DNA from 2 places in the Clostridium sp. 19966 genome. Region 1 is predicted to be linked to the other one. Evidence: riboswitches for the same ligand, from Rfam matches in the RefSeq annotation. Region 1 holds a riboswitch; the other holds the start of a gene.
What was found. Region 1 has a riboswitch for cyclic di-AMP ahead of IAI10_RS01055 (C40 family peptidase). Riboswitches for the same ligand answer to the same signal wherever they lie in the genome.
Positions count from the first base shown of each region.

Region 2: another riboswitch for cyclic di-AMP. It lies ahead of IAI10_RS04280 (cell wall hydrolase); the one in region 1 lies ahead of IAI10_RS01055 (C40 family peptidase).

Region 1 is NZ_JACTOJ010000001.1:238,193-243,656, forward strand. Features, by position in the region: gene polA (DNA polymerase I) at 1-278, shown strand, start outside; gene coaE (dephospho-CoA kinase) at 294-893, shown strand; gene IAI10_RS01035 (lytic transglycosylase domain-containing protein) at 930-1,499, shown strand; tRNA gene IAI10_RS01040 (tRNA-Leu) at 1,611-1,690, shown strand; RNA gene ssrS (6S RNA) at 1,694-1,881, shown strand; gene IAI10_RS01050 (GNAT family N-acetyltransferase) at 2,062-2,580, shown strand; cyclic di-AMP (ydaO/yuaA leader) riboswitch at 2,705-2,836, shown strand; gene IAI10_RS01055 (C40 family peptidase) at 2,839-3,462, shown strand; gene IAI10_RS01060 (SPOR domain-containing protein) at 3,681-4,373, shown strand; gene IAI10_RS01065 (DUF4321 domain-containing protein) at 4,669-4,926, shown strand; gene IAI10_RS01070 (Maf-like protein) at 4,938-5,464, shown strand, end outside.
Region 2 is NZ_JACTOJ010000003.1:144,433-149,896, forward strand. Features, by position in the region: gene IAI10_RS04260 (tetratricopeptide repeat protein) at 1-230, shown strand, start outside; gene iadA (beta-aspartyl-peptidase) at 259-1,440, shown strand; gene trxA (thioredoxin) at 1,529-1,843, shown strand; gene IAI10_RS04275 (NAD(P)/FAD-dependent oxidoreductase) at 1,857-2,723, shown strand; gene IAI10_RS04280 (cell wall hydrolase) at 2,782-3,306, opposite strand; cyclic di-AMP (ydaO/yuaA leader) riboswitch at 3,309-3,443, opposite strand; gene IAI10_RS04285 (hypothetical protein) at 3,474-4,508, opposite strand; gene cdaA (diadenylate cyclase CdaA) at 4,865-5,464, shown strand, end outside.

The DNA of each region.
Region 1 (5,464 bases):
CACTAGGAGATAGGCTGGCTATGAATGCGCCAATTCAAGGAAGTGCGGCAGATATAATTAAATTAGCTATGGTAAATGTTTATAATAAATTTAAAGAGAATAAACTTAAATCTACATTGATTTTACAAGTTCACGATGAACTTATAGTGAATTTATGGAAAGATGAAGAAGAAATAGTTAAGAAGATAGTAAAAGAAGAGATGGAGAATGTTATTGAATTTTCCGTACCTCTTGAAGTGGATATAAATGTGGGTCATACCTGGTATGACGCCAAATAAAAGAAGGGTGAGAGAGTGTTTAAAGTAGGATTAACTGGGGGTATTGGTTCAGGCAAAAGTACAGTATCAAAAATGCTCATGGAAAAAGGCATGACTATTATAGATGCTGATTTTATAGCTAGAGATGTGCTGGATAAATATCCCGATTTAAAAGAAGCTATAAAAAAAATTTTTGGTGATCATTTTTTTGATTACTATGGAAATCTTAAAAGAAAATATTTAGGTGATTATGTTTTTAAATATCCATCAGAAAGAAAAAAACTAGAAAATATTTTAATACCCGCTATAAAAAAAGAAATAAATGAATATTTTAAAGCCTATGAAGAGAAAGGTGTAGGAGTATGCATCCTAGATGCACCTACACTGATAGAAAATGGACTTCATGAAGAGATGGATATGAATATATTAGTGTGGGTAGATAAAAATAAGCAGATTGAAAGAATAAAACAAAGAGATAATATGGATAAAGAGAGTATAATTAATAGAATAAACTCTCAAATGAGCTTAGACAGCAAAAAGGAATTGGTTAACTTTATAGTCGATAATAGCAAAAGTATAGAAAGTACAAGGCTTCAAGTTGATGAAATATTAAGTATATTAAATGTTTATAAATAATATAGGCTTTTTAATAGTATGAAATTGAGGTAATGTATGAATAGAAATAGAAGATTGCTCGCACTTGCAGTATTGCTTATTACGCTTATGGTTGGTTTGGTTTCATTAGCAAAATATGCAGTGAAGCGAGCATACCCATTAGAACATGAAGAAATAATAAAAGAGTTCTCTAAAGAATATAATATAGATCCCTATTTGGTTGCTGCCCTTATAAGAGCTGAAAGCAATTATGATAAGAATGCTATATCGCATAAATCTGCCAATGGACTTATGCAGATAACAGGTGAAACTTCTCAGTGGATTGCTGATCAAATGAAGATTAGTAATTTTCAGCAATCTATGCTTTACGATCCGGAAGTAAATATAAAGATGGGATGCTGGTATTTAAATAACTTAAGAAAAGAATTTGGAAGCGATGAATTAATGCTGGCTGCTTACAACGCTGGAAGAGGTAATGTGGAGCAGTGGCTTAAAAATGAAAAGTATTCTAAGGATGGTAAAACCTTGACCAATATTCCGTTTAAAGAAACGGATCAATATATTAAAAAAATTAAAACTAATTACAATATATATAAATTTATTTATGGAAAGCAGCTTTCAAATTAGAAAATGTATACAATATTTGAGAAAATATCATATATAATCTTGAAAAAAAGTGCTTGCAAAATGTATAGAAGGGTATTATAATCTATACTTGTAACAAACGAAATACCCTATGCGGGGATGGCGGAATCGGCAGACGCGTACGTTTGAGGTGCGTATGGGAGACCATGCGGGTTCAAGTCCCGCTCTCCGCATCATAATTTCTGGAATATGCGTTAAGCTCTTATTTTGAACCTACATCACAATTGCGGGAGTTCGATATTTTGATGTGTATATGTACTGCTTATGAGACCTTTTAGGCATTGCTGAGATAGAAGCGTCAGTGAGGGCACCCACCTATCGACAGATAGGGGTCAAAATAGAGTACCGGTATTTTGGATTTTAAAACGATATTTAGAGAGAGATCGAGAGATCTCTCTTTTTCGTTTTGCTATATTTTAAATCAGTGTTGATTTTTATACTGATTTAAAGCATTTCTTTGAAACAAAATTTTCCTAGAAAAGGATTTTTAATATCAGTGTAGAATTATACTATTGAATTAAGTATATAGAAAAGAGGTGGTGTGATGTTAGATATGGAGTTGTATTTTGATGATATATCCATATCCAGTGTTAATAACCGAGATATAGATAACCTAGAAATTTGGATGAGAGAGCAAATTGATGAAAGCTTTAAAAATAGTTGGATGAACATTGATGAGATAAGAGAAAGATTTGTAGAATACTATATAAGCGAAAATGAAATTTTTCTTAAAATATTAAGAGAAAATAAAATATTGGGAATATTTAAAGGTAGGGCTGAATTTAATCCTAATGGAGAACTTGTTATTTGGTGCTACATAATAGATAGGCAATACAGGAATAAAGGCATTGGAAGTAAAGTGCTTGGGGAAATAATAAAATATCTGTATTCCAGTCTGGGAATAAAAAATTGCCTAGCTGGAGTTGTGGACGGAAGCAGAGAGGCTTTTAATTTTTGGAATAAGAATGAATTTATGTTTTCAAGAGTATCTAAAAATTTCTTTGAAGACGGTAATATAAAAAAGGATATGATTATTTTGAAAAGAAATGAAATTTTAGGGTAATTTTTTATTTGAAAATTACATATCTATTATTATACGTTAAAAATATTTATAAGTTCATAAAAAAGTAAAAAAATACATAATATGATTAGCTTTTTTATTGACTTTGCAAAGCATAAAAATTATAATTTTACTTGTGCCGAATCTATATTAGTACGGAGGAACCACAAATAGGGGTTAATCTGATAATTTATTATCAGTAGGGAATCTTCTCCACCGAACCCGACAGCTAACTCCGGAGGCAGTGAGGAGTGATTATAAATGTCAAAGATTAGAACTTTTCTTTTGGCTGCTTTGTTTTTTATTATTGTTATATGTATATGTTTACAATTACAAAGCTATAATGTAAAAGCAGATGCAGCAATCAGTAAAATTCAAGGAGTCTCTCTTAGGTCAGCTACCATAGGAATTAATAAAAGTATTGTTGTTTCGGATAAGAAGGAAGTTACAGAAGTCAATAATTCTGATAATAAAGACAATGTAACTTACTCAAGAGGCGAGACAAGCAATGCGCAGGGTAGTTCCGTGAAATTATTGCAGTATGCATATAGTTTTATAGGAACTCCTTATGTATATGGAGCATCAGGAAGCAAGGCATTTGATTGTTCAGGATTTACTTCTTATGTATATCGTTCACTAGGAATTGAATTACCTCACAGTGCTGCTGGACAAGCATCCTTTGGTAAGAATGTTTCGAAAGGAAGCTTAGCGCCAGGAGATTTAATATTCTTTGCACAAGGCGGAGGAATATCACATGTGGGCATTTATATTGGAGAAGGACAATTTATACATGCATCCTCAGGAAGTCATAAGGTTACAATAAGTGATCTTAGTGAAGATTATTATGTAAGATATTATGCAGGTGCCAGAAGGCTTCTAAATTAATTAGATATTTAAAATAGCTATTATTGAACTTATATCCGGCTTTTTATAGTCGGTTTTTTCTTTTTGACTCTGTTTTAAATAAGTGTTAATTTTACACTTATTTAAAACTTCATTCGGTGAGTAAGTCTCTGTTTTAATCAGCACCTTATTGTTCTAAAATATGTTAACTTAAAATAAATATTTATTATAGGTACTTATTTTGAGTGAGGGGTGATAAAATGAAATACACAAGATATGATTTTAGAAAGAAGAAAGACGATAGAATGGTTGTTCTTATAATGATAGTAAGTATGCTTCTAGCTGCTGTGGTAATAGCAACGATTCTGTCAAGTATATTCTTTAAAAATGGGACGGGAGATGCGGCTAAAGGAAATGATTCTAATAAAAATAATGCAGAATTAGGAAGGTATACTTTTGTTGTGCTTCAGGGGGGGCTTTTTCAGGTAAAAGATTATGCATCAGCTTTAAAAACTAAACTTTCGGATGACAATAATCCATTCATTGTGGAGGATAATGGCAAGTATAGAGTTTTGGTAGGAATATATAAGAAAGAAGATGCAGATAAAGTCTCGCAGAATTTGAGCAGCAAGCAGCTCACTCCATCTAAAATGACCTTTAATATTAACGTAAAGGATGATTCGGTAAAAATGATGGGGGAGATTATAGACGCGCATGTGAAAATAATTAATGCTATGAAACCAAAAGGTCAAATCTCATATGTTACTGATGATCTTAAAAATTGGTCAAATACTAAATTAGTGCTAAATGATAAGAGCTTAAAGGATTATGATATGGTACAGGAGGAAAAGAAATATATAGCCTCTATGCCAAAAGAAATTAATAAAGATAATTTAGAGGATTACTTAAAACACATATTCAGTATTTTAAGCAAAATAGGTGAAAAGGCATAAACAGCTATAAAAATAACTGCAATTAGAAATTTATATTTATAAAATGGTATTTTTGTATAGGCTATGTTTTAAAATGTAGATATTTATTAACATTTTGAAATATAGCCTTTATATTTTACTCTCAAAAAAGCTACTATTAGCAAATGAATTTAGACTGCAGAAATTCTTTCATTTTTTTACATAGAATATTCCAAAACCGTGTAAAAAAGTTGTTATTTCTTAGACCAATGCACTTGTTAAAGCTAATATTAAATGTTAAACTATATTAGATGTAAAACAAAAGTGAGGGATGAAATTGAAAAACACTTCAAAGTCTTCTGCTTTTTTTATCTTTGTTGTGCTCTTAGGCGCTATAGCAGGAGAGCTTATCGGTAACTTATTTGGTCACAATAGTACACTAAATTTTTTAAGCCACGTATATACAATAGGTACTACTTCGCCAATAGATATTAATCTTATAATCTTAGAAATTACTTTTGGAATAAAATTTACATTAAATATTATGTCTATAATTGGTATAATTGTGGCAATAATATTCTATAAAAGGTTTTAAGGTGGAATAATATGAAAATTGTATTGGCATCGGCATCAGAAAGAAGAATTGAACTTCTAAAGAGGCTTACTGAAAATTTTTCAGTAATTGTCAGTGGTTTTGACGAAGAAAGTGTGAGCTTTGAAGGTGATTTTGAAGATTATGTTATTTCATTATCCAAAGGGAAAGCTTTAAGTACTAGTAAAAAAATTAACGAAGGGGCGCTGATATTAGCCTGTGATACAGTAGTAGCATATCAAAATAAGCTTTTAGAAAAGCCTAAAAGTAAAGAAGAGGCTATAGATATGCTAAAAATACTCAGCGGGAATAGACATAAGGTTTATTCTGGCATTACAGTTCTAGATACTGAAAGTGGTAAGAGCATAAGTGATTATGCCGTAACAGAGGTTGTTTTTTCAAAGCTGGATGATAATGAAATATTAAAATATGTAGACACCGGTGAACCTATGGATAAAGCTGGAAGCTATGGCATACAGGGCATTGGAGGTACCTTTGTAGAAGAAATACATGGGTGTTTTTATAATGTTGTAGGCCTTCC
Region 2 (5,464 bases), on a different contig from region 1:
CTGACTGCTACAAGAACTTGAATAATATAGATAAGGCCACTGAATTTTATGATCAGTATTTAAAATTTAATTCTCAAAATGGATATCAGGAAACGGCACTTTATGAGATGGTACTTATATATAAGGATAGGGACAAGGAGAAAGCTAAAGCCTATGCTGAAAGTTTAATAAATAAATATCCTAAATCTATATATAATAATTCTATTGTGAAAGCTGTATTGAATCAATAATAATTTTAACAAAGAGAAGGTGGAGAAGTTGTTATTAGTAAAAAATGCAGAAATTTATTCCCCTGAATATTTAGGTAAAAAGGATGTAGTGATTGCCGGCGGTAAGATTGAGGAAATCGGCGGAAATATTGAAATATCAAAATCTTTTTCCAATGTGGAAGTTATAGATGGTGAGGGCAAATACTTGTTTCCAGGTTTTATTGACTCCCATGTCCATATATTAGGCGGTGGTGGAGAAGACGGCTTTCATTCAAGAACTCCAGAAATTAATCTTTCTGATATAACCAGTGCTGGTATTACTACAGTGGTAGGCTGCTTGGGAACGGATTCTGTAACGAGAGATATGAGAAGTCTTCTTGCAAAGGCTAGGGCTTTAGAAGAGGACGGAATAACTACATATATATTTACTGGTTCATACGATATACCTGTAAGATCTATGTTTAACGAGCCTGATGAAGATATAGTACTGATAGATAAGGTGGTAGGAATTGGGGAGGTAGCTTTATCAGATCACCGTTCCTCTCAGCCTACCTATGAAGAATTCATAAGGGTGGTAGCTAAAGCCAGAGTTGGTGGATTGCTATCTGGAAAGGCTGGCATAGTGGATATACATATGGGAGGGGGAAAAGCAGGGCTGAAATACTTGTTTAGAATGCTAAAAGAAACCGAGATATCTGTAAATCAGGTTTTACCAACTCATGTAAATAGATGTGAAGAACTTATGAGGGAAGCGGTAGAATATGCTAAGATAGGTGGCTTAGTAGATATAACAACCAGCAGTGATTCAGATAATTTAGAGCCTGGTGAAGAGCTGGCAAGTGAATCCTTAAAATATTTTCTAGACAATGGAGTACCTATAGAAAATATTCAATTCACATCGGATGGTCAGGGAAGTTTGCCAATATTTAGAGAAAACGGTGAATTAAAAGGCATAGGAATTGGAAGAGTAGACAGCCTATATAGAGAAGTTAGAGCGGCAATACTAAATAAGGATATACCTATAGAACAAGCTTTGAAATTAATTACATCTAACGTGGCAAAAAACTTTAAATTCGCCCAAAAGGGAAGAATAAAGCAAGGATTAGATGGAGATTTGGTTCTAGTGGATAAGCAAACTTTGAAGATAAAAGATGTTATATGTATGGGAAATATTATGATAAAAGACGAAGAAATCATCAAAAGGGGCACCTTTGAAACTAATACTAGGTAATAATTATTTTAAGTTGACACCCAAATATTAATAAAGCTATAATAAAGCTATACCTAATAGGGGTATAAAACATAGGGAGGTAATTTAAATGAGAGAAGTATTAGACAATAATTTTCAAGAAGAAATAGAAAACTATGCAGGAGTAGCGGTAATAGATTTTTGGGCTACCTGGTGCCCTCCATGTAAAATGCTTACACCCATCTTTGAAGAACTAAATAATGAATTAGGGGATAAGATAAAGTTTGCTAAGGTTAACGTGGATGAAAATCCTGAAATATCTAACAAATATAGAATTACAAACATTCCAGCTATTTTGATATTCAATAATGGTAAAGTAGCGGAGACTTTAGTTGGCTTTAGACCAAAGCAGGAGCTAAAAGCAGTATTAGAAAAGTATATATAAAGAGGTGTGTTTTTTGGAGGAACGATATGATATTGCCATAATAGGAAGTGGACCAGCTGGTTTATCTGCCGCCATAAATGCCAAAATAAGAAATAAAAAAATTATTTTGTTTGGCAGTAAAGAATTAAGCCATAAAATTGTTAAAGCACCTAAAATAAATAATTACTTAGGACTTCCTGGGCTTACAGGGAATGAACTTAAGGACAAATTTAAAGAGCATATAGATGCCATGGATATATGTATTAATACAGAAAGAGTTAATAATGTTTTTTCCATGGGAGATTATTTTGCAATCATGGTAAATGAAAAAATGTATGAAGCAAAAACTATCATAATAGCAACCGGAATGGAATATACAAAGCCCATTAAAGGCGAATTGGAGTATCTAGGCAAAGGCGTAGGATATTGTGCAACCTGTGATGCACCCCTTTATAAAAATAAAAAAGTAGCTATAGTTGGCTATAATGATGAAGCAGCAATAGATACAAATTATGTTAGTGAAATTGCAGATAAGGTTTATTACATACCTATGAACAAAACTAATGTTAAACTAAATGATTCAGTAATAGTTATAGAGGACAATCCTATAGAAATTATTGGAGAGGATGTTGTTAATAAATTAGTTTTAAGAAAGCAGGAAATAGAAATAGATGGAGTATTCGTTATGAAGGATAGTATAGCTCCAGGACAGCTTGTTCCAGGGCTAGAAATGGAAAATGAGCATATCAAAGTTGATAGAAACATGAGAACTAATCTCTCAGGATGCTTTGCAGCGGGAGACTGTACTGGCAAGCCATATCAATACTTAAAATCTGCTGGAGAAGGTTTAGTGGCAGCACTTAAGGCTGTAGAATATTTGGATGTAAAGCCGAATAAGTAATAATAAATTTTTAAAAAGCTTGTGATTTTTACTAAACATAAAAATCACAAGCTTTTTATTACCTGCTGGCAACGAAAAATACATGGTTGCCTATGGGTTTAACATTAGCCTTTTTAATTTCTTTCATCCATCTTGATGTAGCTGTTTTAGGATTGTAGAAAAATACAGCTTCACCAGTTGGATCCATACCTTTTAAAGCATCATAAACTGCATTCACACAGTCATCTGTGGGTGCAAAACCTATCTTTCCGTTAATAACGCAAGAAAAGGCACCCTTTTGTTTAATAACGCCTTCTACGGTTTTTGGAAATTCAGGATCTAAAAGCCTATTTAAAATTACAGAAGCTACAGCCACCTTACCAGTGTATGGCTCAGCTCTGCTTTCTGCAAATACAGTCTGCGCCATTAAATAAATATCATCATTTGAAATGGATATTCTGTTATTTTTATAATTAAATACTTGGATGGTATCATCCTTTGATGCTTTAGCTACTTCTGAATAAGCTTGAGCACTAGCAGTCATACTGCTTCCCAATAAAATAAATAGACAGAAAGCAGCTGTTGATATTAAAAATTTTCTCATTAAATTCCTCCCTTTGCCTGCGAAGTTAGCTGCCGGGTTCGGAAAAGGTATAACCTACACATTTAGTGATTCACCCCAATTTTGGTTCCTCCGCATTTTATACATTATTTGCTATAAAATTTAGGCTAAAGGTATTGTTGCACAAAAAATATATTTTTATACACAATTTAATGATTATTTTTCAAATCTGTATATTTTTTTACAAAAGCATCATAGCTATCACCGATTGATGTAAACATGTTTGAAGGAGTAAAATATATATCCTTTAATGCGGCAGCATCAAGAGGAGTAGTGGAACTTCCCGCTTGAACTTTTTCATTGTTTACAGAGTTTATAAAACTTTGTATGTAGGAATCATAGGTATTTAAAATCTTAATGAAATTTGAGTTGCCATCTCTGAAATTGCTAGGACTTACAGCACCTTTAGCTTCATTAATCAAATCGTCACAAGCATTTAAATCATTTGTGGCCAAAGATACCACGTCATCATAGCTCATGGAGTGATTTCTTGCTTTGCCAAGCTCTACGGAAAAATCGGTTTTTAATGAGGCAAACTTAGAAAGCATATCATCCATAGTGTCAACATATTTTTGATATTGAGACGCATCTAAAGCAGCTTGAGTGTTAACCTTAACCAAATTATCTGTATAGGACTGAAATATATTTATGAAGTTTTTAGCTTGAGCAAATACAGATATAGTAATGTTGCCAACCTGAAATTTTGAATATTGAGTTTCACAGTTGTCTTTGTAATTATTGAAATCAGTAACAGAATCTTTTATGTCTGAAGCGTTTGGATTATTGAATATAGCAAGAGCCTGCCTATACATTAGTATATTATTTTTAAGTCCCGTAGTTATATAATTATTTTGATTCTTATAGTCATTCCCAGGAGGGTTGTTGTCCAAATCATTGCTTGCCTTCTCTAGTGAGCTTAAGACTTTTGGAAGCTCTTTTTTTGCATCCTCAGGGTTTATAGTAGTATTATTAACAATATTATTTGCATCTGTATTAGCAGTACTAATATCATTTACTATTTGCTTTATCTGTCTTTCATATTTACTAACAGTATTGTTTACAAAAAGAGTGTATGAAAGCGTGAAAGTTCCCATAAGCAAAGCAGCTATGATAATAACCCAGAGTACTGTAACAGTTGTTTTACTTAACCCTTTTTTCTTTGTTTTAGTGTTTTTACTAACCAAATAAGTGCACCACCTTAATTTTATATGTTTAATGATGATGAATCTTCCTAGAAAAATTCATAAGGCTATGTAAATAGTTAAAATTCAGTATTTACATAGGGTTTCTACATGGATCGGTTAACAAGCCTAAAACCACTATATTAATATACGTTCATGGTTAAAAATTATATAGGGTAAATATAGGGCAGTCAACATAAATATATTTTATCACATAATAATAAGTATAGCCTTCATATTTTATTTAATGAATTATAATTTTATGTTTAATTTTATTATAATTCGTTAAATTTTAGGTACATTTAATCCGTATAATAGTGTATAATTGATAATAAGAATAATATAACTGAGGTGACAAAGTGGTTGACTTATTTAATCTAATTATATACACGGTTAAAGGTATAAAAATCACATCGGTTTTAGATATATTAGTGATTTCGTACATATTCTATAAAGGGTACACCTTAATAAAAGAGACTAGGGCTGAGCAGCTTCTCAAAGGTCTATTGCTAGTAGTTTTGCTTATCCCAATTAGTGATTTATTAAACCTGACCATGCTGAATTTAATACTTAATAAAACTATAACAATTGGAGTGCTGTCTTTAGTTATCATATTTCAGCCTGAGATAAGAAGAGCGCTGGAGCATTTGGGTAGAAGTGCTTTTATGGAGAGGCATATCCTGCTTGAGGATGATGAGGTTATGCAGAAAGTAATAACTGAAGTGGTTATAGCAGTAGATAATTTAGCAAAAACAAAAACAGGAGCACTCATAGCAATAGAGCAAAAAACAGGATTAAATGATGTTATAGCTTCTGGAACTCTAATAGATGCCAGGGTATCATCAGCCCTGCTTGAAAATATATTCGTAGTGAATACTCCTCTCCATGATGGAGCAACAATAATAAGAAATGATAGAATACTTGCTGCAGGATGTGTATTGCCACTAACAGCGAATACA